3 regions of the Gibbsiella quercinecans genome follow, and region 3 is predicted to be linked to each of the others. Evidence: predicted binding sites of a transcription regulator. Region 3 holds the regulator's gene; each other region holds the start of a gene.
What was found. Region 3 encodes PurR, which represses purine synthesis genes. Its sites were predicted from a motif close to CANGCAAACGTTTGCNTG; they were not measured.

Region 1 (9,844 bases), 2.5 Mb from region 3:
GGGCATACCTATTGTGTAAAATGGCGGCCGATCGGGGCGTCTTCCCCGGCCAGTGGGCGCTACCCGGTGGCGGGATGGAACCGGGGAAACCATGGAAACGGCGCTAAGAAGGGAGATCAGGGAAGAACTGGGTGATGCGCTGCAAATAAGCCAGATCACGCCATGGACGTTCAGAGATGATATTCGGGTGAAAACCTACCCAGGTGGTAAACAAGAAGAAATCTACATGGTGTATCTTATCTTTGACTGCGTCAGCGCCAACCGCCAGGTCACGTTCAATGAGGAGTTTCAGGAAGTTGCCTGGGTGAGCCCGCATCAACTAGGGCAATTGGATCTGAACGAGGCCACGCGCATTACCCTGGCGCACAAAGGGCTGCTGTAGAGCCGTCCGCAGGGGAAATGTGGTGCCGATGGACATCGCGTTCCCGCCCAGGCATAAGGATAAACACCGCTGCCGCAGGTTAACGAATGGCACAAAGCAAAAAGCCCCGCGCTTTCGCACGGGGCTTTCTACTTTAATTGATTCCTGGCAGTTCCCTACTCTCACATGGGGAGACCCCACACTACCATCGGCGCTACGGCGTTTCACTTCTGAGTTCGGCATGGGGTCAGGTGGGACCGCCGCGCTATCGCCGCCAGGAAAATTCTTTTGTGCCGAACTACTAACCCACTCACTATAAGTGGTGCTGATACCCAGAGTCGAACTGGGGACCTCACCCTTACCAAGGGTGCGCTCTACCAACTGAGCCATATCAGCACGCAAATTTGATGCCTGGCAGTGTCCTACTCTCGCATGGGGAGACCCCACACTACCATCGGCGCTACGGCGTTTCACTTCTGAGTTCGGCATGGGGTCAGGTGGGACCACCGCGCTATTGCCGCCAGGCAAATTCTGTTTTATTTCAGCCGTTGTGTTCTTTCACACAACCACCAAAACCAATCTGCAAACAAGCTAAAAATCTCTGTCAAGTCTCTAAAACACCTTCGGTGTTGTAAGGTTAAGCCTCACGGTTCATTAGTACTGGTTAGCTCAATGCATCGCTGCACTTACACACCCAGCCTATCAACGTCTTAGTCTTAAACGTTCCTTTAGTGGACTCAAGGTCCAAGGGAAGACTCATCTCGAGGCAAGTTTCGCGCTTAGATGCTTTCAGCGCTTATCTCTTCCGCACTTAGCTACCGGGCAATGCCATTGGCATGACAACCCGAACACCAGTGGTGCGTTCACTCCGGTCCTCTCGTACTAGGAGCAACCCCTCTCAATCTTCCAACGCCCACGGCAGATAGGGACCGAACTGTCTCACGACGTTCTAAACCCAGCTCGCGTACCACTTTAAATGGCGAACAGCCATACCCTTGGGACCTACTTCAGCCCCAGGATGTGATGAGCCGACATCGAGGTGCCAAACACCGCCGTCGATATGAACTCTTGGGCGGTATCAGCCTGTTATCCCCGGAGTACCTTTTATCCGTTGAGCGATGGCCCTTCCATTCAGAACCACCGGATCACTAAGACCTGCTTTCGCACCTGCTCGAGCCGTCACTCTCGCAGTCAAGCTAGCTTATGCCTTTGCACTAACCTCCTGATGTCCGACCAGGATTAGCTAACCTTCGTGCTCCTCCGTTACTCTTTGGGAGGAGACCGCCCCAGTCAAACTACCCACCAGACACTGTCCTCACCCCCGCTCAGGGGGCCGAGTTAGAACATCAAACATTAAAGGGTGGTATTTCAAGGTTGGCTCCATGCAGACTGGCGTCCACACTTCTAAGCCTCCCACCTATCCTACACATCAAGGCTCAATGTTCAGTGTCAAGCTATAGTAAAGGTTCACGGGGTCTTTCCGTCTTGCCGCGGGTACACTGCATCTTCACAGCGAGTTCAATTTCACTGAGTCTCGGGTGGAGACAGCCTGGCCATCATTACGCCATTCGTGCAGGTCGGAACTTACCCGACAAGGAATTTCGCTACCTTAGGACCGTTATAGTTACGGCCGCCGTTTACCGGGGCTTCGATCAAGAGCTTCGCCTTGCGGCTGACCCCATCAATTAACCTTCCGGCACCGGGCAGGCGTCACACCGTATACGTCCACTTTCGTGTTTGCACAGTGCTGTGTTTTTATTAAACAGTTGCAGCCAGCTGGTATCTGCGACTGGCTTCAGCTCCGTCCGCAAGGGACTTCACCTACGCGCCAGCGTGCCTTCTCCCGAAGTTACGGCACCATTTTGCCTAGTTCCTTCACCCGAGTTCTCTCAAGCGCCTGAGTATTCTCTACCTGACCACCTGTGTCGGTTTGGGGTACGATTTGATGTTACCTGATGCTTAGAGGCTTTTCCTGGAAGCTGGGCATCAACTGCTTCGCCACCGTAGTGACTCGTCATCACGCCTCAGGGTTACAGTAATCCGGATTTACCAGGACTACACCCCTACACGCTTAAACCGGGACAACCGTCGCCCGGCCAGCCTAGCCTTCTCCGTCCCCCCTTCGCAGTAACACCAAGTACAGGAATATTAACCTGTTTCCCATCGACTACGCTTTTCAGCCTCGCCTTAGGAGTCGACTCACCCTGCCCCGATTAACGTTGGACAGGAACCCTTGGTCTTCCGGCGTGCGGGTTTTTCACCCGCATTATCGTTACTTATGTCAGCATTCGCACTTCTGATACCTCCAGCAACCCTCACAGGCCACCTTCAACGGCTTACAGAACGCTCCCCTACCCAACAACGCCTAAGCGTCGCTGCCGCAGCTTCGGTGCATGGTTTAGCCCCGTTACATCTTCCGCGCAGGCCGACTCGACCAGTGAGCTATTACGCTTTCTTTAAATGATGGCTGCTTCTAAGCCAACATCCTGGCTGTCTATGCCTTCCCACATCGTTTCCCACTTAACCATGACTTTGGGACCTTAGCTGGCGGTCTGGGTTGTTTCCCTCTTCACGACGGACGTTAGCACCCGCCGTGTGTCTCCCGTGATAACATTCTTCGGTATTCGCAGTTTGCATCGGTTTGGTAAGCCGGGGTGGCCCCCTAGCCGAAACAGTGCTCTACCCCCGAAGATGAGTTCACGAGGCGCTACCTAAATAGCTTTCGGGGAGAACCAGCTATCTCCCGGTTTGATTGGCCTTTCACCCCCAGCCACAAGTCATCCGCTAATTTTTCAACATTAGTCGGTTCGGTCCTCCAGTTAGTGTTACCCAACCTTCAACCTGCCCATGGCTAGATCACCGGGTTTCGGGTCTATACCTTGCAACTTGACGCCCAGTTAAGACTCGGTTTCCCTACGGCTCCCCTATGCGGTTAACCTTGCTACAAAATATAAGTCGCTGACCCATTATACAAAAGGTACGCAGTCACCCTGATAAATCAAGGCTCCCACTGCTTGTACGTACACGGTTTCAGGTTCTATTTCACTCCCCTCGCCGGGGTTCTTTTCGCCTTTCCCTCACGGTACTGGTTCACTATCGGTCAGTCAGGAGTATTTAGCCTTGGAGGATGGTCCCCCCATATTCAGACAGGATAACACGTGTCCCGCCCTACTCATCGAACTCACAATCCATGCCTTTTGGTGTACGGGGCTATCACCCTTTGCTGCGCGACTTTCCAGACGCTTCCACTAAGACACAAACTGATTCAGGTTCTGGGCTCTTCCCCGTTCGCTCGCCGCTACTGGGGGAATCTCGGTTGATTTCTTTTCCTCGGGGTACTTAGATGTTTCAGTTCCCCCGGTTCGCCTTGCATGGCTATGGATTCACCATGCAATAGTGTGTCGAAACACACTGGGTTTCCCCATTCGGGTATCGCCGGTTGTTACGCTTCATATCAGCTTACCGACGCTTATCGCAGATTAGCACGCCCTTCATCGCCTCTGACTGCCTAGGCATCCACCGTGTACGCTTAGTCACTTAACCTCACAACCCGAAGATGTTTCCATCATCGGCTGTGCGCTTTTGAGAGACTCGTGAATAATCTTCCGATTATTCATCATTTCAATTTTCAGCTTGTTCCAGATTGTTAAAGAGCAATATCTTAAACACGACTCGTTAAAGTCATCTTTAAGATATTCGTGATAATGTCTTTCACGCATTATCGGAATGGCGTCCCCAAGGGGATTCGAACCCCTGTTACAGCCGTGAAAGGGCAGTGTCCTAGGCCTCTAGACGATGGGGACACGGAAATTGCTTAGCAAATCACTGATTTGCTATTTCCGTGTAAAGGCGCGAATTTGCTGGCAAATTCAAGCGGCCGATGTGTTAACGACTCATCAGCCCGTCCGCCTTTCAACGAAAGGGTTTTCTTGCTCATTATTTTTCATCAGACAATCTGTGTGGACACTGCACATTTCAATATCGTTCGGTAAGGAGGTGATCCAACCGCAGGTTCCCCTACGGTTACCTTGTTACGACTTCACCCCAGTCATGAATCACAAAGTGGTAAGCGCCCTCCCGAAGGTTAAGCTACCTACTTCTTTTGCAACCCACTCCCATGGTGTGACGGGCGGTGTGTACAAGGCCCGGGAACGTATTCACCGTAGCATTCTGATCTACGATTACTAGCGATTCCGACTTCATGGAGTCGAGTTGCAGACTCCAATCCGGACTACGACATACTTTATGAGGTCCGCTTGCTCTCGCGAGATCGCTTCTCTTTGTATATGCCATTGTAGCACGTGTGTAGCCCTACTCGTAAGGGCCATGATGACTTGACGTCATCCCCACCTTCCTCCAGTTTATCACTGGCAGTCTCCTTTGAGTTCCCGGCCGAACCGCTGGCAACAAAGGATAAGGGTTGCGCTCGTTGCGGGACTTAACCCAACATTTCACAACACGAGCTGACGACAGCCATGCAGCACCTGTCTCACGGTTCCCGAAGGCACCAAGCCATCTCTGGCTAGTTCCGTGGATGTCAAGAGTAGGTAAGGTTCTTCGCGTTGCATCGAATTAAACCACATGCTCCACCGCTTGTGCGGGCCCCCGTCAATTCATTTGAGTTTTAACCTTGCGGCCGTACTCCCCAGGCGGTCGATTTAACGCGTTAGCTCCGGAAGCCACGGCTCAAGGCCACAACCTCCAAATCGACATCGTTTACAGCGTGGACTACCAGGGTATCTAATCCTGTTTGCTCCCCACGCTTTCGCACCTGAGCGTCAGTCTTCGTCCAGGGGGCCGCCTTCGCCACCGGTATTCCTCCAGATCTCTACGCATTTCACCGCTACACCTGGAATTCTACCCCCCTCTACGAGACTCTAGCCTGCCAGTTTCAAATGCAGTTCCCAGGTTAAGCCCGGGGATTTCACATCTGACTTAACAGACCGCCTGCGTGCGCTTTACGCCCAGTAATTCCGATTAACGCTTGCACCCTCCGTATTACCGCGGCTGCTGGCACGGAGTTAGCCGGTGCTTCTTCTGCGAGTAACGTCAATCGCTGCAGTTATTAACTACAACGCCTTCCTCCTCGCTGAAAGTGCTTTACAACCCGAAGGCCTTCTTCACACACGCGGCATGGCTGCATCAGGCTTGCGCCCATTGTGCAATATTCCCCACTGCTGCCTCCCGTAGGAGTCTGGACCGTGTCTCAGTTCCAGTGTGGCTGGTCATCCTCTCAGACCAGCTAGGGATCGTCGCCTAGGTGAGCCATTACCCCACCTACTAGCTAATCCCATCTGGGCACATCCGATGGTGTGAGGCCCGAAGGTCCCCCACTTTGGTCTTGCGACGTTATGCGGTATTAGCTACCGTTTCCAGTAGTTATCCCCCTCCATCGGGCAGTTTCCCAGACATTACTCACCCGTCCGCCGCTCGCCGGCGAGGAAGCAAGCTTCCTCCCGCTGCCGCTCGACTTGCATGTGTTAGGCCTGCCGCCAGCGTTCAATCTGAGCCATGATCAAACTCTTCAATTAAAAGCTTGATTTGCTAAGTTAATAGCGTGCTCGAAGATTTACTGCATGAATTTTACTTCAGTTAGTCACTCTTCAAGACTTGATATTTTTTTGCACCCAAAGGTGCTGGATATCGTCTTGTGAGTGCCCACACAGATTGTCTGATAAATTGTTAAAGAGCAATGAGTTACGAGACTTGGCTCGTTCACTCGAGGTGGCGTATATTACGCTTTCCTCTTTCAGAGTCAACCCCAAATTTCAGGATTTTCTCTTTTCTTCCCGGCCGCTTCGTGAAGTGAATCACTTGCGCCGTGTCGATGGAGGCGCATTATAGGGCGTCCCACGCAGGCCGCAACAGGTTTTTTCAACAAAAGTGCGCGTTTGCTGCATTCCACAGCAAAAGCCCGCCTTATACCTTGTTTTGCACAAACTTATCCACAGAGCCCCGCAGGGCTGAAAATTTACGAGCGCCGCGCAAACGTTTTCGCTACAATTCTCCGCAGCGACAAACTCCCCTTTATTCCAGGGGCGTTACCTGAATCAGTGCCGAATACCGTTAAATACGAGGAAAATTCCGCCCCTTACGCTGTTCAGAGTAAGGAATACCGGTAAAGATTCAGGTAACTCTCTTTATATCGTGATGCAAAAGCCAAGGGATAAAACCATGCAACAACCTCGTCCAATACGCCGGGCTCTGCTCAGCGTTTCTGACAAAACCGGTATCGTTGAATTCGCAGAAGCACTCTCTCAACGTGGTGTGGAGCTGCTCTCGACCGGGGGCACCGCGCGCCTGCTGGCAGATGCCGGCCTGCCGGTTACCGAAGTTTCCGATTACACCGGCTTCCCGGAAATGATGGATGGACGTGTAAAAACCCTGCATCCCAAAGTGCACGGCGGTATTCTTGGCCGCCGCGGCCAAGATGATGCGATCATGGCACAGCACGCCATCAAGCCGATCGATATCGTGGTGGTAAACCTGTATCCGTTTGCCCAAACCGTCGCCCGCCCAGACTGCTCGCTGGCAGATGCGGTTGAAAACATCGATATCGGCGGCCCCACCATGGTGCGCTCCGCCGCCAAAAACCATAAAGACGTCGCCATTGTGGTCAAGAGCAGCGACTACGCCGCCATCATTACCGAGATGGACAACAACAACGGCTCGCTGCTATTGCCAACCCGTTTTGATCTGGCCATCAAAGCATTCGAGCACACCGCCGCCTACGACAGCATGATCGCCAACTACTTCGGCGCGCTGGTGCCAGCCTATCATGGCGATACCGAGCAGCCCGCCGGCCGCTTCCCGCGCACCCTGAACCTGAACTACATCAAGAAACAGGATATGCGCTACGGTGAAAACGGCCATCAACAAGCCGCCTTCTATATAGAAGACAACCTGCAGGAAGCTTCCGTCGCCACCGCCCAGCAGTTGCAGGGCAAAGCGCTGTCTTATAACAACATCGCCGACACCGACGCCGCGCTGGAATGCGTGAAAGAGTTCGCCGAGCCGGCCTGTGTGATTGTCAAACATGCCAACCCCTGCGGCGTAGCGATTAGCGAAGATATTCTGGGTGCCTACGAACGGGCCTACAAAACCGACCCGACGTCGGCATTCGGCGGCATCATCGCCTTCAACCGTGAACTGGATGCCGCCACCGCGCAGGCCATCATCAGCCGCCAGTTCGTTGAAGTGATCATCGCCCCAACCATTAATGAGGAAGCCCGCTCGCTGCTGGCCGCCAAGCAGAACGTGCGCGTCCTGGCCTGCGGCCAATGGCAACAGCGCGTGCCCGGCCTGGATTTCAAACGCGTCAATGGCGGCCTCTTGGTACAAGAGCGTGATTTAGGTATGGTCGCCGCGGGCGATCTGCGCGTGGTGACCAAGCGCCAGCCCACCGAGCAGGAGCTGCGCGACGCGCTGTTCTGCTGGAAAGTGGCCAAGTTCGTTAAATCCAACGCGATCGTCTATGCTCGCGACAATATGACCATCGGCATCGGCGCCGGCCAGATGAGCCGCGTTTATTCCGCGAAGATCGCCGGCATTAAAGCCGCAGATGAAGGTTTGGAAGTCAAAGGTTCCGCCATGGCGTCCGATGCCTTCTTCCCATTCCGCGACGGTATTGATGCGGCAGCCGCGGTGGGCATCACCTGCGTGATCCAACCCGGCGGCTCAATCCGCGATAACGAAGTGATCGCGGCCGCCGACGAACACGGCATTGCGATGATCTTCACCGATATGCGCCACTTCCGCCACTAATCCTTTTTGCCGCGTGCGCCCCGGCGCACGCTGATCATGGAGCACCTGATGAACATCCTTATTATTGGCAACGGCGGGCGCGAACACGCGCTGGCCTGGAAAGCCGCTCAATCGCCGCTGGCAGATAACGTGTATGTCGCACCGGGCAATGCCGGTACGGCGCTGGAACCTAATTTGACCAATGTGGCTATCTCTGCAACCGATATCCCGGCGCTGCTTGAGTTCGCCCGCAACAACGATGTCGGCCTGACCATCGTCGGCCCGGAAGCCCCGCTGGTGATTGGCGTGGTCGATGCCTTCCAGGCCGCCGGCCTGACCATTTTCGGCCCAACGCAGGCGGCTGCCCAGCTCGAAGGCTCAAAAGCCTTCACCAAAGACTTCCTGGCGCGCCACCACATCCCCACCGCCGAATACCAAAACTTTACCGAGGTTGAACCGGCCCTGGCCTATGTGCGTAGCAAAGGCGCGCCTATCGTCATCAAGGCCGATGGCCTGGCGGCAGGTAAAGGCGTGATTGTTGCCATGACGCTGCAGGAAGCGGAAGACGCCATTCAGGATATGCTGGCCGGCAACGCTTTCGGCGACGCCGGCCACCGTATCGTGGTGGAAGAGTTCCTCGACGGCGAAGAAGCCAGCTTTATCGTTATGGTCGATGGCGAAAACGTGGTGCCGATGGCCACCAGCCAGGATCACAAACGCGTTGGCGATGGCGATACCGGGCCAAACACCGGCGGCATGGGCGCTTATTCCCCGGCGCCGGTGGTGACCGATGAAATCCACCAGCGGGTGATGGACCAGGTGATTTGGCCAACGGTGCGCGGCATGGCGGCGGAAGGCAATACCTACGTCGGCTTCCTGTATGCCGGGCTCATGATCTCCGCCGACGGCCAGCCGAAAGTAATCGAGTTTAACTGCCGCTTCGGCGATCCGGAAACCCAACCGATCATGCTGCGGATGCGTTCCGATCTGGTTGCGCTGTGCCTGGCCGGCGCACAGGGCAAACTGGGCGATAAAACCTCGGAGTGGGACGAACGCCCATCCCTTGGCGTGGTGCTGGCCGCCGGCGGCTATCCGGGCGACTATCAGGTCGGTGATGAGATCCACGGCCTGCCGCAGCAGGAAAGCCGCGACGGCAAAGTGTTTCATGCCGGCACGCGCCTGGAAGGCGATAAAGTGCTCACCAACGGCGGGCGCGTGTTGTGCGTAACGGCATTAGGCGCAACGGTGGCGCAAGCGCAAAAAAACGCCTATCAATTAGCGGCTGATATTCAGTGGCAAGGCAGCTTCTGCCGCAAAGACATCGGCTATCGGGCGATAGCGCGCGGTAAGTGATTCAGGGCTTAGCCCTTGCTGCTCAGGCTCTGCATTGCAGGGCCTTTTTTATAACGTGTCTTTCGTCGGCGCCCAGCGGCAAAAATCGTCGTTGGCCACCAGCAGCAGTTGGCGCCCTTCCGGTGCCTCCAACCAAGCCAGGCTCAGCGATTGGCCACTGCGTTCGCGCCGCGCAATCCAGTCCAGCGCCTGCTCATCAAACCCCGGCCTTAGCTGTTGGCCACTGCAGGTCTGCACCATGCCGCCGTGCCAATGGCCCTGTAATAGCCGCACATTCCCGGCACGCAGTGCATCGCTCACTTCCTGCATACGCCGCGCCTGGTATTGATACAGCGCGATATCGTCGCTGGAAAGCTGCTCACGCCGCTCAGCCAGTTGGCGCTGCAT
Region 2 (9,844 bases), 1.4 Mb from region 3:
GCTGTCGCTGCTTTCCTGCAAACGCTGATAGCGGGCTTTTTCATCGGCCAGCGCTATCTGCAATGCCTGCTGCTGGCTCCAGATCTGCAGCAACGGGCGCAGCGCATTCGGGAACTCAAGGCTGTAGCTGTTCACGCGCTCGGCCTGTTGGCGGCGCTCTGCCACCACGGGCTGTGCGGCGCCAAGCAGGATACCTTGCTTGAAGGCGCCGTCCCAGTGGCCATTTTCCACGGTTTTCGCCAGCGTTCGCGCCTGATTGGCGCTCAGGCTTTCCGCACATTCCATGGCGCGCAGCCAGTAAAGCGAATTCTCAAGCGTTTCCTGTTCATCGAGCTGCCACAGCGTGCCGCAGGCGGCAAGGCGAAAGTCCACCACTTTGCTGTCAGGGATGGTTTCTTGTTGTTGCAGGGCCAGGCTGCCGCTAACGGCGCGCTCAGCGCAACCCGCCAACAGGAAAGGCGCTAAAAAAAGCATGCCCCAGAAAGAAAGAGGATGTTTGTTGAGCAACGCTCCCTGCGTTGCACATTCACGCGTTATGCGACGTGGGCGTTTAAGCCATGTAGACATTTTTTATTCATTCTCGGCGGTTAATGGCAATTCAATACGGAAGCAGACGTCAGCGCCATCTACGCTGACCAACTGCAACTCTCCACGCATGCGGCGGATACAGTCCCGGGCAATGCTCAACCCCAGCCCACTTCCTTTTACCGCCCCTTTCCGCTGGTGACTCCCCTGGAAAAAAGGCTCAAAAATCATGGCTTGTTCGGACTCGGGAATCGGCGTACCGGTATTGGCGACATCGATCTGCACGCGTTGCCCAACCCGGCGGCTACGGATCCAAATGTTACCGGATTCCTTGCCGTAGTGCACCGCATTGGAATAGAGATTATCCAGCACACGCATTAATAGCGTAGGCTCTGCCCAGCAAATTTCCGCCTCGAGTTCCACATCGGTTGCGATCAGTTTGGCGCGCGCGGGCAAACTGTGGGCGGCGACCACCGCCTCGACCAGTGCAGCCAGCGCGACCTTTTCATGTTCCGCCGGCCCATCGGCCATTTTGCGGTTATAGTCCAGCAGTTGTTCGATCAGGCGTTGCAGATGGCGGCTACTCTGATCGAGGATCGCCACCACTTCTTTTTGATCCGGCGTCAGCGAGCCGACCACTTCATCCGCCAGCAGCTCCGTGCCCTCGCGCATGCTGGCCAATGGCGTTTTCAATTCATGCGATATATGGCGCAAAAACTCATGGCGTTGTGATTCCAGCCACGCCAGGCGCTCACTCAACCAGATAATGCGCTGCGCCAGGGAACGCAGTTCACGCGGCCCCTTGAAGGTTGCGGTGGTGCCCAACGCTCGCCCTTCGCCAAGGCGGTTGATCATGCGTTCTACCGCCTTGACCGGGCCGATGATCATCCGGGTGAACAAGCCCACCAGCAGCACGCTGACCAGAAACAGCAGCAGCGCCTGCCAGCCAAAGAACTGGCCACGCTCGGCGATTGCCCGTTGCAACTGCTGGCCGCGGGAAAATACCACCGTGCGCGTTGCCTGAACCATTTCGGCGTTTGAGCGGGAGAAAGATTCCAGCAATTCAGAGGTATCGGCGTCGGGGCCGCTATTGTGGCATTTTATCGCCGCCAGTTGCGTCAGCAGGCCGCGCAACGTTTGATAATAGCGCTCATCCGGCAGCACCGGCGCATGGGCATCTAACATTTGTGAATACTGCTTGCGCTGATTTTGGTAAAGCCGCGCCAGCGTTGGATCCACCAGCACGCAGTATTGGCGGTAGCTGCGCTCCATTTCCAGCGCCACGCTGGTCATCGCTTCACTGCGGCGCGCATCGACCAACGTGGTGCGGTTAATGTCCGCCGCCTGCGCACTCAGGTGATCCAGGCTCTGGTAGGCCTGATACGCCAAAACCAGTAATGGCAGCAATACCAGCAGGAAGGCCATCAATACCAGTTGGCGCAGCGAGCGCGGGGATATACGCCATTTTTTCAATGAAATCATCTCATGGTTTCTCTTCTGCTGTGATGCTAACCGAGTCGCCGGTAAGAAAAAAGCCCAGGTGGGAAGAATCCACTGATCCACGGCGCCCCGCCAGAATCAGCGTTAAAAAAGCACCGATTTACCTACCTTGCAGCGGTATTTGGCGCCAAAACAGCGTCGGCAGAACAGAATAGAGACGGCGGTGAGGGACGGCGTTATAGAGCGGATGAAAGCAGAGAAGTGCGGGGCAACGCAGTGCCCCGCAGCAGGAATGCGTGGATGCTGTGTTTCGCCCCAGGCCGATATCACCACAAGTGACATCGTTATTGCTGCGCCAGGCAGCCAGGGCGGAGAGCATCCGGTTTTGATGAATGCTTCACCAAAACTCAATACAGGCGGTGCCTCACTCCACGTGTCGCCCGATGCTTGATAAAGCGCTTGCGCGGCTGTTATCGGTTTGGTTGGACGATAGGCACCATTTCTTTGGCATCATTCTGGGCTTATGAGGTATGTTGCCGATCTATGCCGGACCATCATAAAAAGTTGAATGAGCAACTGGTGGGTATAATGCACGTGGCGTGCCAAACTTGCAAAATAAAAAATAACCAATTGAAAATAATAAGTTTTATTTTACAGCACAGATAATTCATCGGGGAATACCCGGCAAATGGCGTACGATAATTCGCTATACCGTCGCCAAAACCCGACATCCAAATACGGAAAATATAAACAGCATGAAAATCAATGGATTGCATGTCACCTTTTAGCGACAAGCAAAATCAGGTTTGTCGCTAAAAACCGACAATGGCGGATATCAGGCATAACAATGCGGGTGGTCAACAAAACACGTTGGCCGCAGCAGCGGCCAACGTTACACAGGCTGATACTCGTCATACTTCAAGTTGGCTACGCCAGCACGCCCCGGTCGCAGAATGCTCTCTGCTCCCAGGCACTCACTGACGCGCCGCCCCGGCGCATGGTGAGAATGATTTACCTCAGCGCGATCACCCTAATTGCTTACGCGCATTGCGGAACATACGCATCCATGGGCTATCTTCACCCCATGAATCCGGGTGCCATGAGTTGCTGACCGTACGGAACACACGTTCCGGGTGCGGCATCATCACGGTAGCGCGGCCGTTGGCGCTGGTCACCGCCGTGATCCCATTCGGCGAACCATTCGGGTTAGCTGGGTAAGTTTCGGTTACCTGGCCGGCATTATCAACAAACCGCAACGCCACCAGGCTGCTGCTTTCCAGCGCCGCCAGGTGCGCGGCATCACGCACTTCCACATGGCCTTCGCCGTGGGAAACCGCAATCGGCATCCGGGAACCGGCCATACCGTCCATAAACAGCGATGGGCTTGCCGCCACTTCCACCAGGCTGAAACGCGCCTCAAAGCGCTCTGACAGGTTGCGAACAAAGCGCGGCCAGTGCTCTGCACCCGGGATCAGTTCGCGCAGGTTAGACATCATCTGGCAACCGTTACACACCCCTAATGCCAAGGTCTGCGGGCGGTGGAAGAAGGTTTCGAATTCATCGCGTACGCGCGCATTGAACAGGATAGACTTCGCCCAGCCCTCCCCGGCCCCCAGCACGTCACCGTAAGAGAACCCACCGCAGGCCACCAGCGTGTGGAAATCTTCCAGGCCGATACGCCCGGCCAGCAGATCGCTCATGTGCACATCCACCGCATCGAAGCCGGCGCGGTGGAACGCCGCAGCCATTTCCACGTGCGAGTTGACGCCCTGCTCACGCAGCACGGCGACCTTCGGCCGCGCGCCGGTGGCGATATAAGGCGCGGCGACGTCTTCTTCCGGTGCGAAGGTTAGCTTCACGTTCAGGCCCGGATCGTTGTCGTCCTGCTTGGCCTGATGTTCCTGATCGGCGCACTCTGGGTTGTCACGCAGGCGCTGCATCTGCCAGGTGGTCTCTGCCCACCAGGTGCGCAGATGGGTACGGCTTTCGCTGTACACCGGCTTGCCGCCCTGGGTGATAACAAAGCGATCGCCCGCTTGCACGCGGCCAATCGGGTGTACGTTATCCACCAGGCCATGCTGAGCAAACACCTGTTGCACCGCCGCGCGCTGTTCAGCCGTAACCTGGATCACTGCGCCCAGTTCTTCATTGAACAATGCCGCCAGCGCATCGCTGCCCAGCGCCTGAATATCCACTTCCACGCCGCAGTGGCCGGCAAAGGCCATTTCCACCAGTGTGACCAGCAGGCCGCCGTCGGCGCGATCGTGATAGGCCAGCAGTGCGCCGTCGGCCACCAACTGCTGCATGGCATTAAAGAAGTCCGCCAGTTGTTCGGCGCTGCGCACATCGGCCGGTTTGTCACCCAGTTGGCGATAAACCTGCGCCAGCGCCGTTGCCCCCAGTGCGTTGTGGCCGTTGCCCAGATCGATCAGCAGCAGTTCGGTGTCGCCTTTATCCGTACGCAGCTGCGGCGTCACGGTGCGGCGCACGTCTTCCACGCGGGCGAACGCGGTGATCACCAACGACAGCGGCGAAATCATCTCGCGTTGTTCGTTGCCTTCCTGCCAGCGGGTTTTCATCGACATGGAGTCTTTGCCCACCGGAATGGTAATGCCAAGCGCCGGGCAGAGTTCTTCGCCCACCGCCTTCACGGCATCATACAGGCCGGCGTCTTCGCCCGGGTGGCCGGCTGCGGCCATCCAGTTGGCGGAAAGTTTCACGCGCTTCAGCGAGCCGATATCCGTCGCCGCCAGGTTGGTCAACGCTTCGCCCACCGCCAGGCGGCCGGAAGCGGCAAAATCCAACAGCGCCACCGGCGCACGTTCGCCGATCGACATCGCCTCGCCGTAATAGCTGTCCAGGCTGGCGGTGGTCACCGCGCAATCGGCCACCGGCACCTGCCAGGGGCCGACCATCTGATCGCGCGCCACCATGCCGGTTACGGTACGGTCGCCGATGGTGATCAGGAAGGTTTTCTCGGCCACGGCCGGCAAATGCAACACGCGTTTTACCGCATCGGCGAGGGTGATGCCGGCACGATCGATCGCTTCGCCGGGCGCCGGCAAGCGCGTCACATCGCGGGTCATCTTCGGCGTTTTGCCCAACAGCACGTCCAGCGGCATATCGATAGGCTTATTGCCAAAGTGGCGATCGCTCAACGACAGGTGCTGTTCTTCGGTGGCTTCGCCAATCACCGCATACGGCGCGCGCTCACGGCGGCAGATTTCGTCGAACTGCGCCATCTGCTCCGGTGCTACCGCCATTACGTAACGCTCCTGAGATTCGTTACACCACACTTCCAGCGGGCTCATGCCCGGCTCATCGTTAAGGATATCGCGCAGCTCAAAGCGGCCACCGCGGCCGCCGTCGCTCACCAGCTCCGGCATGGCGTTCGAAAGGCCGCCGGCGCCCACATCGTGGATAAACAGAATCGGGTTCGCCTGCCCCAGTTGCCAGCAGCGGTCGATCACTTCCTGGCAGCGGCGCTCCATTTCCGGGTTGTCGCGCTGCACCGAAGCAAAGTCCAGATCGGCGTCAGACTGGCCGGAAGCCATAGAAGAAGCCGCGCCGCCGCCCAGCCCGATGTTCATCGCCGGGCCGCCCAGCACCACCAGCTTGGCGCCAACGGTGATTTCCCCTTTCTGCACGTGTTCGGCACGAATGTTGCCGATACCGCCGGCCAGCATGATCGGTTTATGGTAACCGCGCAGCTCAACGCCGTTGTGGCTGTTGACCTGTTCTTCATAGGTGCGGAAGTAGCCCACCAGCGCCGGACGGCCGAATTCGTTGTTAAACGCTGCGCCGCCCAGCGGGCCGTCGGTCATGATATCAAGCGCGGTCACAATGCGTGCCGGCTTGCCGAAATCCTGCTCCCACGGCTGTTCAAACCCCGGAATGCGCAGGTTGGAAACCGAGAATCCCACCAAGCCCGCTTTAGGCTTGGCGCCACGCCCGGTAGCACCTTCATCGCGGATCTCACCGCCGGAGCCGGTTGCCGCGCCTGGCCACGGCGAGATCGCCGTTGGGTGGTTGTGGGTTTCCACCTTCATCAGGATATGCGCATCTTCCTGATGGTAATCATATTTGCCGTTTTCCGGCGCAGCGAAGAAACGCCCAACCGATGAGCCTTCCATCACCGCGGCGTTGTCCTTATAGGCAGACAGCACGTAGTCGGGGGTTTTCTCGAAGGTGTTCTTGATCATTTTGAACAGCGATTTGGGCTGCTGTTCGCCGTCGATGATCCAATCGGCATTGAAAATTTTGTGGCGACAGTGCTCGGAGTTGGCCTGCGCGAACATATACAGTTCGATGTCGGTCGGGTTGCGCCCCAGGCCGGTAAAGGCCTGCAGCAGATAGTCGATTTCATCCTGCGCCAACGCCAGCCCCAGCCGGATGTTGGCCTGCTCCAGCGCCGCATGCCCTTCACCCAACACGTCCACCGTCTGGTACGGCGCCGGTTGATGATGGGAAAACAGTTGCTCGGCCTGCTGCAAATCGCTGAATACGGTTTCCATCATGCGATCGTGCAGCAGCGCCGCCAGTTGCTGCCACTGAGCCGGCGCCAACTGCGGCGCAGTGACGTAAAACGCCAGGCCGCGCTCCAGGTGCACAACCTGCGCCAGGCCGCAGTTACGGGCAATATCGGTCGCTTTGGAAGACCACGGCGAAATGGTGCCGGGGCGCGGGGTCACCAGCAGCAGCCGCCCTTCAGGGGCGTGTTCGGCGAGAGAGGGGCCGTATTTGAGCAGGCGCTGCAGTTTGGCGTGCTCTTCAGCGCTTAGCGGCGCGCTGACATCGGCAAAGTGAACGTATTCGGCGTAAATATCACTAACCGGAAGTTGAGCGTCCTGAAAGCGGGACAGCAGTTTAGTAATACGAAAGGCCGACAAAGCGGGCGAACCACGCAGTATTTCCATAATCAAAGTTCTCTCGTCTTCGAAGCAACTGACTTCAGCACTTCATTGGGCGCAACAGGGGGAAAACGCGCGCCATTATAGAGAATCAACGCCGCAGACGAAACCGTTTGCGCGGTGATAATTAATAAAAGCGCACCGGCCCGGCAAATTGTCATAACGTGTCAATAAAGTTGCACACTGGCGTTTTGTTGCGCAAAATGCCCCGACACTGTTGATTTAACCATAACAAATTTGCGGTAAAAAACCAGCGGTGTTTATGTGTCACCAGCGGATAACTTTTTGAAACGTATAAAAATAAATTACATACTGATCGGTATTGTCGCCTTGCTCCTGGCGCTTGCCTTATGGCCCAATATTGCCTGGCGCAGTGGGCAAGGTGGGCAACTTGATGCCATCAAATCCCGTGGGGAACTACGGATTAGCACGTTAAATTCACCGGTCACCTACTTCTCGACCCCGCAAGGGCCGGGAGGGCTTGACTACGAGCTGGCAAAACGCTTTGCCGATTACCTCGGCGTGAAGCTGGTGGTGCAGGCGCGCCAGAACATCAACGACCTGTTTGACGATCTGGACGACGGCGATGCCGATCTGTTGGCCGCCGGGCTGATCTACAACCAGGAGCGCATCAGCCGTGCGCGCACCGGCCCGGCTTATTACTCTGTTTCCCAGCAGTTGGTCTATCGCCTGGGCACGCCGCGGCCGAAAAGCTTTGCCGATATCAAAGGCCGGCTGGGGGTTGCTTCCGGCTCGGCGCATGCCAGCACGCTGAAACAGCTCAAGCAGGCCGCCTTCCCGGCGCTCAGTTGGGAAGCCGCCAGCGACCAAACCTCAAAAGAGTTGCTCGAACAGGTTGCCGACAACAAGCTGGATTACACCGTGGGCGATTCGGTGACGATCGCCCTGCTGCAGCGCATCCACCCACAGTTGGCGGTGGCGTTCGACGTTACCGACGAAGAGCCCGTCACCTGGTATTTCAAACGCGCGAATGACGACAGCCTGTACGCTGCGATGCTCGATTTCTATAGCAAGATGGTGGAAGACGGCACGCTGGCAAAGCTGGAAGAAAAATACCTTGGCCACGTTGGCAGCTTTGATTATGTCGATACCAAGACGTTCCTCTCAGCGATCGATACCGTGTTGCCGAACTTCCGCACGCTGTTTGAACACTATGCCAACGAGATCGATTGGAAGTTGCTGGCGGCGATCGCCTATCAGGAATCACACTGGAACCCGCAGGCCACCTCCCCTACCGGCGTGCGCGGTCTGATGATGCTGACACGCGCCACGGCCGATGGGCTGGGGGTTAATAATCGCCTGGATCCGGAAGAAAGCATCCAGGGCGGCGCGCTCTACCTGCGGCGCCTGATGGACAAGGTGCCGGACAGCGTGCCGGAAGATGAGCGCATCTGGTTTGCTTTGGCTGCCTATAACATGGGCTGGGGCCATATGCTGGATGCCCGCAAGCTGACAAAAATGCAAAAAGGCAACCCGGACAGTTGGGTGGATGTAAAACAACGCCTGCCGATGCTCAGCCAAAAACGCTACTACCCGCATCTGACCTACGGCTACGCGCGCGGGCGCGAGGCTTACTCTTACGTAGAGAATATCCGCCGCTATCACGTCAGCCTGGTAGGGTATCTGGTGGAAAAAGAAAAGAAGGCGGCAACGCAGAAGTATAGCTACCCGGCCGTTGCGCCGGAGCTGGCGCTCAATCAGCAGCGGTGAGCCGCATGGCCCACGCTTATTGCTCGCCTTTATCCGCGCGGCGCGCCAGCTTTAAGGCCTTTTGCTGCTCACGGCGCTGGCGGAAGAACGCGCTCAGCATCCCTGCACAGTCATCGGCTAACACACCGGCGGTAATGGCCAATTGGTGATTCATGCCTGGGTGGCGCAGGATATCCAGCAACGAACCGGCCGCGCCGGTTTTCATATCTGCCGCGCCGTAAACCAGGCGGCCGATGCGGCTGTGGATCATCGCGCCGGCGCACATGACACAGGGCTCTAACGTCACGTACAGCGTAGCGTTCAGCAAACGGTAGTTTTGCAACACCGCCCCGCCTTGGCGCAGCGCCATAATTTCCGCATGGGCCGTTGGATCGTGGCGGCCAATCGGCCGGTTCCAGCCTTCGCCAATCACCTGGTTGTCCAGCACCAGCAGCGCCCCGACCGGCACTTCGCCTTCCTCCTGCGCACGCAGGGCAAGCTGCAATGCCTGGCGCATCCAGTATTCATCATTATATTCGGTCATGGCATGGCTCCTCGGGCGCTTTTGCGGCGGGCATTATACACACCCGGCGAAGCCCGGCAATGCTGCGTGAGTGCCCGCAGCCATGATTAGGCTACGCCGCCAGAAACAACAAAGGGCGGAAATCCGCCCTTTTTTCATTCCAACTGCTGCAGTTCACCCTTCTTGCTCACCCGCCAACGGTGTTCGCAAAAAAACAGCAGCGGGTTGTCTTGCTTGCTGTCGCTGTAGCCACTGTACAGCTTGAGCGGTGCGCCCAACCGCTGTTCCAACTGCACCACTTTCTGCACGCCAAGACAGCGCATCGCCAGCACCCAGCCGCCGTGGCGGCGCGCCATCTGGCTGCCCACCAGCCGCACCCCGGGCAAAAAAGCCGAATCACGATAGACCTGCTCCACCAGGCGCTCTGGCGAGCCGGTGATCAACCACACCTGCGCATCGTGCGATTCAAGGTATTGCCGCAGGCGCAACTGCACCACGGGAAAAGCAGTGACCTTCGCGCGGAACTCGCTGACAAACTGTTGCTCCAGCGCTTTCAACCGGGCTTCGCGACGGCCGAAGGTAATGGCCCACAGCAGCACGCTCATCGGCCAGCGCGCCGCGCGCCCCATCACCAGCATGGCCAGCCCGACGATTGGCAACAGCGGCACCACCAACAGCAGGTTCAATGGCATATTACGCAGCAAAAAGCGCAGAAAGCTGCCGAACATGTCTTCCT
Region 3 (9,844 bases):
GGGGATAGCGAACTTATTCGCAATAAAGTATAGGCGCGCCAGGGCGGTTACTCAACTGTAAATCGCACCTGGCAAAAGTATTATCGAGTGATTATTAATAGTGATTATTAATAATGTTAATTATGAAAAAGCGTCGGCGCTAGCGCCGGTGGCACGCTCGCCTGGCTGCGGCTTATCGCGCTGGATAAAATAACCGAGCATCGCCAGCAACACGGTTGAAGCCATCACCGTCACGGTGGCAATCAGTGGGTTTGCAATAAAGGCTGAAACCAGCATGCTGGCAATGAAGCACAGCCCCAACTGCAGTGTGTTTTGCAACGCAGCCGCTTTACCGGTGCCGGTTGGGAAAGGCATCAGCGCGTTGGCAACCACGATCGGGTAAGTGGCCCCGTTCACCAGTGCCATCAGGCAGAAGGGCACCAGCAGGCTGGTCAACGTAGGCTGCGTGAGGGTTGCCACCAGATACAACGCGATCATACTCACGCCATAGGCTATCAGCAGCCATGGCAACAGCGCATTGCCGTTCAGGCGTTTGAGCGCGCTGCGGCAACCATATCCCCCCACTAAGAAAGCCAGAGTCTGGGGCATATAGCTTAAGCCAATGTCGCTTGGCGTATAGCCCATAGCGCTGAGAATAAACGGCGAACCGGTCAACCAGGCAAAGAAGCCGGCGGAGCAGGCGGCAAACACCATCACATTGCCGCTGAAAATGGGCGAACGCAGCAGTTGCAGAAAGCCGACTGGCGCCACGTTATCGCCGCTGGCTTGCGGTAAGCGGCGTTTATCCTTCAGCGCCAGGGTCGGCGCCAGTAATGCGACGGTAATGGCCAGTAAAACAGCGAAGATCGCCCGCCAGCCGATGTGGCTTAGCAGCCAGGCGCCCAGCAACGGTGCCAGGGCCGGCGATAATGCCACCAACGGCATAATGGTGGCGAAAATTTGGTTGGCCCGGCTACCCTGGTAGCGATCCACCACCAGCGCCTGCCAGCTCACCGCGGCTGAACACACGCCGATAGCCTGAATAAAGCGCAGACACCACAGTTGCAGCGCCGTTTGTACCCACAGCATGCCCAGGCAACCCAGGCCAAATAGCGTCAGGCCGATCAACAACACCGGTTTGCGCCCCAGTTTGTCGGACAGCGGCCCCCACAGCAGTTGAGCGAAGGCAAAACCGGCTAAAAAAATACTTAGGCTGGCGCTGATCGCACCAGCGGAAATTTGCAGTTCTTGTTGCATGACGCCAAAGGCCGGCAGATACATATCCGTCGCCTGGTAGCCCAGCATGCTTAGGCCGGAAAGGTAAAAAAGTAGTCCAAAATTACGCATTTAATGCTCTCGTTAGTTCTTTATGCTAGAGGTTTTGCAGCGGCGCCAGTCTAACCGGCTGGATCTTCGCTTGTGAAACGCTAATATTTGCAAGGTGCTATGAAAAAATTTGAAGGCAAAATATGTGGTCTGAATACTCACTTGAGGTGGTGGATGCCGTTGCGCGTACCGGCAGCTTTAGCGCCGCGGCGCAGGAGCTGCACCGGGTGCCTTCTGCGGTCAGCTATACGGTGCGCCAACTGGAGCAGTGGCTGGCGGTGCCGCTGTTTGAACGGCGCCACCGTGACGTTGAATTGACCCCGGCCGGGGCGCTATTTGTGCAGGAAGCACGCGTGGTTATAAAAAATATGCTCGATACGCGCCGCCGCTGCCAGCAGGTGGCCAACGGTTGGCGCGGGCAGTTGAAAATCGCGCTGGATATCATCGTTAAACCCCAGCGCAGCCGCCAATTGATCCTGGATTTTTATCGTCACTTTCCGGATGTGGAGCTGATGCTGTATCCCGAAGTGTTCAACGGCGTGTGGGACGCGCTGGCCGACGGGCGGGTGGATATGGCGATTGGCGCCACCCGTGCCGTACCGGTGGGCGGTGGTTTTAGTTTCCGCGATATGGGGTTTATGAACTGGCAGTGCGTGGTCAGCCCCGATCACCCATTGGCGCAATACGCTGGGCCGCTGCAGGACGATCAACTGCGCCAATTCCCGGCGCTGATGCTGGAGGATACCTCGCGCAACCTGCCCAAACGCGTGACCTGGGCGTTGAATAATCAGCGGCGGCTGGTGGTGCCGGATTGGGTATCGGCGATCGATTGCCTGCGCAGTGGATTATGCATGGGTATGGTGCCGGCCCACCGCGGGCGGCCATTGATCGCCAGCGGCGAACTGCACGAACTGCAACTGGAAGAGGCCTATCCGCCCAGTGCTTGCTGCCTGACCTGGCAGCAGCAGGCATTGGCGCCGGCGATGGCCTGGCTATTGGAGTATCTTGGCGATAGCGAAACGCTGAATCAAGAGTGGCTTAGCGAGCATACGCCGGGGGATGCATGCCCCGGCGTGTATGATTAACGGCGGTAGTCGATAAACGGGCCGTCGGCCACGGAGCGGCGTTCAACCAGCTTAGGGTGCACTTCAATCACTTGCGATGTTTCACGCTTGCTGATAATGCGGTCAAGCAACATGGCGAACGCCATCTCGCCCAGGCGCTCTTTCGGCTGGTGAATGGTCGTCAACGCCGGGCTAAAGTAGCGCGCATTGCGCACGTTGTCATAGCCAATGACGGAAATGTCTTGCGGCACCCGCAGGCCAAGTTCGTCCGCGGCGCAGATCGCCCCCATCGCCATAATGTCGCCCCCGCAAAACACGGCGGTCGGGCGGTGTTTTTGCGACAGTATCTGGTGCATGGCCTGGTAGCCGGATTCCGGCTCGAAATCCCCTTGCACAATCCACTCTTCGCGCACCTCTATATTGGCTTCCTGCAGCGCTTTCAGGAAGCCCTGGTGGCGGCCACCGCCGGTGTTGCGCGAAAGCTGGCCGGGGATAATGCCAATGTCGCGGTGCCCACGTTCGATCAGGTAACGGCCGGCCAGATAGCCGCCTTCAAAGGCGTTGTCCAGGATGGTGTCGGTGAAGTCGCCGCGCGCCGAGCCCCAGTCCATCACCACCATGGGAATATTACGGTAGTCTTCCAGCATGCCCAGCAGCTGCTCCGGGTATTCCGAGCACATCACTAGCAGGCCATCGACGCGTTTTTGCGCCAGCATCGCCAGGTAAGCGCGCTGTTTGTCCAGGTTATTATGGGAGTTGCACAAAATCAGCGTGTAGCCTTTGCTGTAACAGCTGTTTTCGACGGCTTCGATCACTTCGGCAAAGTAGGGGGCTTCGCTGGAGGTCGCCAGCAGGCCGATGGACTTGGTGTGGTTGACCTTCAGGCTGCGGGCCACGGCGCTTGGGGAATAATGCAGTTCCTTGATGGCTGCCCATACGGCCGCTTTGGTTTCTTCGGCGACGAAACGGGTTTTATTGATGACGTGGGAAACGGTGGTGGTGGAAACGCCCGCGCGTTTGGCCACATCTTTTATCGTTGCCATGTAAAGAATGACTCCTGGATTCGCATGTTACAGCATGTAAGCGCATTGTTAATCGTTTGCGTGCATATAACTCTCCTCAAAAAAGCGAAAACTGAGTTTTTAATGTGGAAGTCGTCAGCGCTTGGTGAGTGAGGGCTCTTTTGCCGGTGCACAGCAGTGAACTGCGAATTTTGGCCTATCTTGAGAAAAAGTGAAAGGGCTAATCAACATTAATCATGTTCCGCCGCCAGGCCAGGCGGGTTATTGCCGGCCCGGCAATAACGGCGCGTGCCGCCGACGGCACCCGCTGCGTCGCGGCGTTGTCATAGCACAAGATTTTATCTGTAAACTGTGGGAGAATCATTGACGTATTAATATAATGGCTTTTATGCTCGAACCAGCCAATCTGATAAGGAGTTTGTTGATGGATACCGATCTGAAGTTATCGCTGTTTACGACGGTGTGTGCGCTGGCGATGATTATTATCTTTAGCTTTACCGCTGTGATGCACTGATCCCCTGACATAAAAAAGGCGCAGCCTGGCTGCGCCTTTTGCTTGTCTATGGAAAACCCCCAGCTAGGCTGGGGGTTCCGGAAAGCTTTCAGCTTTAAGCCAGTTATTAAAACCCCTTTTGATTTGTTAAAACATCTTGCGGTCTGGCAACTGCAAAAGTTCAACAAGAAATCAAAAGGGGGTCCCAATGGGGGACGAAAAGAGCTTAGCGCACACCCGATGGAACTGTAAATATCACATAGTTTTTGCGCCAAAATACCGAAGACAAGCGTTCTACGGAGAGAAACGTCTGGCGATAGGCAGTATCTTAAGAAAGCTATGTGAGTGGAAAAATGTACGGATCCTGAAAGCTGAATGCTGCGCAGATCATATCCATATGCTTGTGGAAATCCCGCCCAAAATGAGCGTATCTGGCTTTATGGGATATCTGAAAGGGAAAAGCAGTCTGATGCTTTATGAGCAGTTTGGAGATCTGAAATTCAAATACAGAAACAGGGAGTTCTGGTGCCGGGGGTACTACGTAGATACGGTGGGGAAGAACACCGCGAAGATACAGGAATACATAAAGCACCAACTTGAAGAGGATAAAATGGGCGAGCAGTTATCGATCCCTTACCCGGGCAGCCCGTTTACGGGCCGTAAGTAACGGAGTCTGATGCAAATGTCAGATCGTATGCGCCTGTTAGGGCGCGGCTGGTAACAGAGCCTTATAGGCGCATCAGAAAAACCTCCGGCTATGCCGGAGGATATTTATTTTCCTGCCATTTTACGCCAGGTTTTCTGCCACAAATGCCCAGTTGACCAGCGCCCAGAAGTTTTCCAGGTAGTTGGGGCGTGCATTGCGGTAATCGATATAGTAGGCGTGTTCCCACACATCCACGGTCAGCAGCGGTTTGTCGTCACCGGTCAGCGGGGTTGCCGCGTTGGAGGTGTTGACGATAGCCAGGCTACCATCTGCTTTTTTCACCAGCCAGGTCCAGCCGGAACCGAAGTTGCCGATGGCAGACTTGGTGAATGCCTCTTTGAACTGGGCGAAAGAGCCGAAGGATTGGTTGATGGCATCAGCCACCGCGCCGCTAGGTTCACCGCCGCCTTGTGGCGACAGGCAGTGCCAATAGAAGGTGTGGTTCCATACCTGTGCGGCGTTGTTGAACACGCCGCCGCTGGCGGTTTTGATGATATCAACCAGGGATTTCCCTTCAAACTCGCTGCCTTTCACCAAATTGTTCAGGTTAACCACGTAGGTGTTATGGTGCTTGCCATAGTGGTATTCCAGCGTTTCGGCGGAAATGTGCGGCTCGAGGGCGTTTTTTGCATACGGTAATGCAGGTAATTCAAACGACATTGCTTTCTCCTTTTTATTTACAACGACTGCTTCGGCGGTGGCCGTAGTACTGGGTGCCGCCGCCGTAAAAGAGAGTTGTTATATTTTTTGTGTGGATATTAATCTTAACAACTTTGCCGGTGAAAAAAAGGTTTAAAGTGTGCTAACTGTCTGATTGATTAAAGCATCGGCAGGATCGGGATAACAATACGGCAGGCTTAAGGCGCCGGCCGTAGGAGGGGATTAGCGGATGGTGCTTGGCGTAACGACGCGGCGTGCGCCGATATAATGGTTTTGCCAGTAGTCATTATCCAACTGGCTGATGCGGATCTCTTCGCCGGTACGTGGCGACTGAATAAATTTGCCATTGCCCAAATAAACACCAACGTGATCGGCTGCGCCGCGGTTATTGATGCGGAAGAACACTAAATCGCCGCGTTCCAGCTCGCTGCGACTGATCGGCGCGGCATCGCGCAGGTGATACATTTCATTGGCGGTGCGCGGCATTTTTATCTTCACCACGTCTTTATAGGCGTAATAAATCAGGCCGCTGCAGTCAAAGCCGGTCATTGGCGATGCGCCCCCCCAGCGGTAGGGTTTCCCCATTTGATCCAACAGTTTTGCCATCGCGGTTTGTTTGGCATGCTGATAACGTTTTTTGTGGGCGGGGCTAAGTTTGAGCGGTTTTTCAGCGCCAAGCAGTTTGGCAGTTGCGATGCCGGCTTCGCGGTGCCGGCCGTAGCCTTTCTTGTAGCCCTTTTTCGGCGGCGTGACTTTTATTTTTGTTACGCGTTGCGTTTTGCTAACGCTTTTACGCAGGCGGGCGGTCTTTTTTTCGCTGTGCTGGGTTAATTCATGCTTTACTGTTTTTTGTGGGGCGGCCACTTTGGCTTTTTTACCGGCTTTGTCCTGCTTCTTTTTCTTGCGATCGTCAGCCCGGGCATCATTAACGTGGCTTTTTCGCTGCTCGGCAGAAACGCGAGCCTGTGGCGCAGCATGCGCCAGGTTGAAGAAGAGCATAGTAAAGAGCATCACAAAGAGCGTAAACAGTGAACGCATTTTGATATTACCAACCTTGGTCCCGAAGCTTGCCACAAAAGGATTACAGTATTCCCGATAATCGTCATATAAAACAGAGCAGAACCTAAAAATAATAATGCATATTGTGAGAAAAAGTTAATAGCCTTTAATACCCTTCATACTTCGCGCTGCAGGTGCGTTGATTTTGTACGTCAGGCCGCGCCCCTATGCGGCTGCGCGCAGTTGGCGCTTTTTCCGGCAACGCAAATTATTTGCTAAGGTAAGGCTAAAATGTGTCATTGGTATGTATAAAAAAACAACGTCAGGCCGCAGTAAAAATATAGTAGTGAAACGGGCTGATTAAAAATGTTATTCTGCGCGCATATTTCTACCGGAATGGCGTGACCTGTGCAGCACGAGCGGCGTCTGGATAATACCCTTGTTAAAGATGGTGTTTTCTTGCCCCGGTTCCAGCCGCTACAATAGTGAATGTGATGTAAGTTGTAGCCATTACGTGGCTTGAGGAAGCAATAAATGACGACGATTGAAAAAATTCAACAGCAGATTGCCGGCAATCCCATTCTGTTGTACATGAAAGGCTCGCCGAAACTGCCAAGCTGCGGTTTTTCCGCGCAGGCCGTCCAGGCGCTGTCTGCCTGTGGTGAACGTTTCGCCTATGTGGATATCCTGCAAAACCCGGATATCCGCGCTGAATTGCCGAAATATGCCAACTGGCCGACTTTCCCCCAGCTCTGGGTTGACGGCGAATTGGTTGGCGGCTGTGACATCATCATCGAAATGTACCAGCGCGGCGAGTTGCAGCAACTGATCAAAGAAACCGCAGAGAAGTACAAAGAACAGGAAAACCAGCAGCCTTAATGGCGTTGGCAGTAAAAAACAGGGCGGCCAATTGGCCGCCCTGTTTGTTTTAACGCGTTAGCAATCTTCGGCAACGGCCAGCGGCCAGCCGCCAAGGCGCTTCCAGCGGTTAACCAATTCGCAAAACAGTAGGGCGGTTTGCTCTGTGTCGTACAGCGCAGAGTGGGCCTGGCTGCTGTCAAACGGCATGCCTGCGGCAATACAGGCCTTGGCCAGCACAGTTTGCCCCAGCACCAAACCGCTGAGCGCCGCCGTATCGAAGGTCGCAAACGGGTGGAACGGGTTGCGCTTAAGCCCGGCGCGTTCAGCCGCCGCCATCAGGAAGCTGTGATCAAAGGTCGCATTATGCGCCACGATGATCGCCCGGTTGCAGCCCTGATCTTTGATGCCTTTACGCACGGCTTTAAAAATCGCATGCAGCGCATCGTATTCACTCACCGCGCCACGCAGCGGATTGTTTGGGTCGATCCCGTTAAACGCCAGTGCTTCGGGCTGCAGGTTGGCGCCTTCGAACGGTTCAACGTGGAAGTGTAGGGTTTCGTCCTGCTGTAGCCAGCCGTTTTCGTCCATTTTCAGCGTGACGGCGGCGATTTCCAGCAATGCATCGGTTTTGGCGTTGAAGCCTGCGGTTTCAACGTCAATCACTACGGGGTAAAAACCCCGAAAACGGCCACACAGGGCGTTAAGATCACTTTTTTCTGCCATTAGTTTCTTATCTTCATCGAATTCAGCGCGCATTATTGCAAATTTTGCGCCGTGATGCAGGGGATAAAAAGAAGGGCGCTGAGCGCGCCCTGGAGGAATTAATCAGTTGCCGAGGCCATGACCGGCATGTTTGTTTTCGATCAGCTCGATTTTATAACCGTCCGGATCTTCAACAAAGGCTATCACTGTGGTGCCGCCTTTGACGGGGCCGGCTTCACGCGTGACCTTGCCGCCGGCAGCGCGGATGCTGTTACAGGTTGCCGCCACGTCATCGACGCCCAGCGCCAGATGCCCGAACGCGGTGCCCATATCATAGCTGTCAACGCCCCAGTTGTAAGTCAGTTCAATGACGGCACCTTCACTTTCATCGGTATAGCCTACAAACGCCAGCGAATATTTGTATTCCGGATTTTCGCTGGTACGCAGCAAGCGCATCCCTAATACCTTGGTATAAAAGTCGATGGCGCGTTGCAGGTCCCCGACGCGGATCATGGTATGGAGTAAGCGCATAATATCCTCTGATGATGGCTAATTAAGCCGCCGTGCTTAACCGCGAGCGGCTTGGACAGACCTAGTATAGCCTTGCGCCAGAAGGGAATTCAATGTGGGCCGCTTTGCGGAATCTGGCCCCGGTTACACCTCGTTTTGCAAAAAGCGCAGCAGCAGTTGCCACAGATGTTGCGCCGCCGGTGTAAAACGACGATCCGAATTGCGCAGCAGGTGGCACTGCGATTCGCGCGCAATGGGGTGATCGATCGGCACCGCAACCAGCGAATGGTCTTTCAAATGGCTACCGGCCGCCCGCGCCGTCATAAAAGAAACGCCCAGCCCGGATGCGCTTAGGGTCAGCGCGGTGGAAAACAGGTTGCAACGGTAAGCAGGGGTGAACAGCATCCCTTTGCTTTGGAACATGGCGTTCATATGCCGTTGCAGACCGAACACGTCGCTGAGCGCAATCAGGCGGTGCTCCATCAATGCTTCAATGGTCACGCTATGGTGTTGTGCGATGGCGTGCTCCGGGTTGACGATGGCGCAAATCGGCCCCCACGGGAAACTATGCCGCTTCAGCTCCGGGTTGCCGATCGGCCCGAACGCCAGCGCCATATCGGCCTCGCCGCGGATGATTTCGGTCATCATGGCCTGCATGCTGCCGGACAAAATATCGACAAACACATCGGGGTAGGCGGCGGAAAATACGGTTAACACATGATGCACGAAGTCTTCGATCAGACCAGGGCCCACGTGGAGAATGACCGAACCGCCTTGCATGTAACGCAGATCTTTCAGGTGGCGCTCCAGCTTTTCGCGCCGCAGGCGGGTTTGGTAGAAATCTTCCGCCAGCAGTTTGCCCGCTTCCGTCAAGACCACGTTGCGCCCCCGCCGCTCCAGCAGCGGTAACTGTAGCGAGCGCTCAAGGATGGCGATTTGTCGACTGATCACCGAAGGGTTGACGCCCAGAATGTCGGCCGCCCGGCGGATCCCGCCCTGGATGCCGACTTCGTAAAGATAGCTTATCTGCTTTTCGTGGAACAACGGGCTTCTGCCTCCGCGTAACCGTTGCTTTCAGGGCAACAATAAAGTGTTTAAAACCACATTTATATTACCTACGCATATGGACATAATCAAAAAAACGCACAAATGACCAACAACGTGCAGTATAAGGTCAGATCGCACCAGGGTGGTGCTTCATTGTGGGGCGAGGTGCGTTATTATGGTGCGGTTATCGTGCCTGCCACCCTTAATTATAATAAATATAGGGGATGGCGTAGCCGCTAATAAATGACGTTGCATATTTTCTGCTTTCTATTTTGTTCGGATGGCATGAGCAACGCACGGCTTATTATGGAATAACCTGCCGCATTATTTATAAAGTACAGGTGATGATTTTTTGTTAAATCGGCATTCGGCCTTTTTAATTTTACATCAGGAGATAGGGTAAGTATGGCAGATATAAATTCGGCAGAAGAGAAGGTAACTTCTGCAAACGATGAGTGGCGAGTGGGAAAAGGGG

Region 1: purH (bifunctional phosphoribosylaminoimidazolecarboxamide formyltransferase/IMP cyclohydrolase) is a predicted target of PurR. The motif match lies at 6,343-6,360, and genes of this name have one in related genera.
Region 2: purL (phosphoribosylformylglycinamidine synthase) is a predicted target of PurR. The motif match lies at 6,978-6,995, and genes of this name have one in related genera.

What each region holds. Positions count from the first base shown of each region.
Region 1 is NZ_CP014136.1:2,199,776-2,209,619, forward strand. It holds partial or broken gene nudI (nucleoside triphosphatase NudI) at 1-382, shown strand, start outside; rRNA gene rrf (5S ribosomal RNA) at 525-640, opposite strand; tRNA gene ACN28Q_RS10200 (tRNA-Thr) at 682-757, opposite strand; rRNA gene rrf (5S ribosomal RNA) at 771-886, opposite strand; rRNA gene ACN28Q_RS10210 (23S ribosomal RNA) at 995-3,904, opposite strand; tRNA gene ACN28Q_RS10215 (tRNA-Glu) at 4,089-4,164, opposite strand; rRNA gene ACN28Q_RS10220 (16S ribosomal RNA) at 4,351-5,892, opposite strand; gene purH (bifunctional phosphoribosylaminoimidazolecarboxamide formyltransferase/IMP cyclohydrolase) at 6,536-8,125, shown strand; gene purD (phosphoribosylamine--glycine ligase) at 8,174-9,457, shown strand; gene ACN28Q_RS10235 (DUF1481 domain-containing protein) at 9,506-9,844, opposite strand, start outside.
Region 2 is NZ_CP014136.1:3,875,376-3,885,219, reverse strand. It holds gene qseG (two-component system QseEF-associated lipoprotein QseG) at 1-567, opposite strand, end outside; gene ACN28Q_RS17895 (sensor histidine kinase) at 571-2,007, opposite strand; gene purL (phosphoribosylformylglycinamidine synthase) at 2,991-6,881, opposite strand; gene mltF (membrane-bound lytic murein transglycosylase MltF) at 7,161-8,606, shown strand; gene tadA (tRNA adenosine(34) deaminase TadA) at 8,623-9,129, opposite strand; gene yfhb (phosphatidylglycerophosphatase C) at 9,264-9,844, opposite strand, start outside.
Region 3 is NZ_CP014136.1:5,235,322-5,245,165, forward strand. It holds gene punC (purine nucleoside transporter PunC) at 121-1,326, opposite strand; gene punR (DNA-binding transcriptional activator PunR) at 1,449-2,390, shown strand; gene purR (HTH-type transcriptional repressor PurR) at 2,387-3,412, opposite strand; gene cydH (cytochrome bd-I oxidase subunit CydH) at 3,816-3,905, shown strand; gene tnpA (IS200/IS605 family transposase) at 4,093-4,551, shown strand; gene sodB (superoxide dismutase [Fe]) at 4,672-5,250, opposite strand; gene ACN28Q_RS23805 (C40 family peptidase) at 5,473-6,288, opposite strand; gene ACN28Q_RS23810 (Grx4 family monothiol glutaredoxin) at 6,784-7,128, shown strand; gene rnt (ribonuclease T) at 7,186-7,866, opposite strand; gene gloA (lactoylglutathione lyase) at 7,936-8,343, opposite strand; gene ACN28Q_RS23825 (LysR family transcriptional regulator) at 8,467-9,366, opposite strand; gene ACN28Q_RS23830 (nucleoside recognition domain-containing protein) at 9,775-9,844, shown strand, end outside.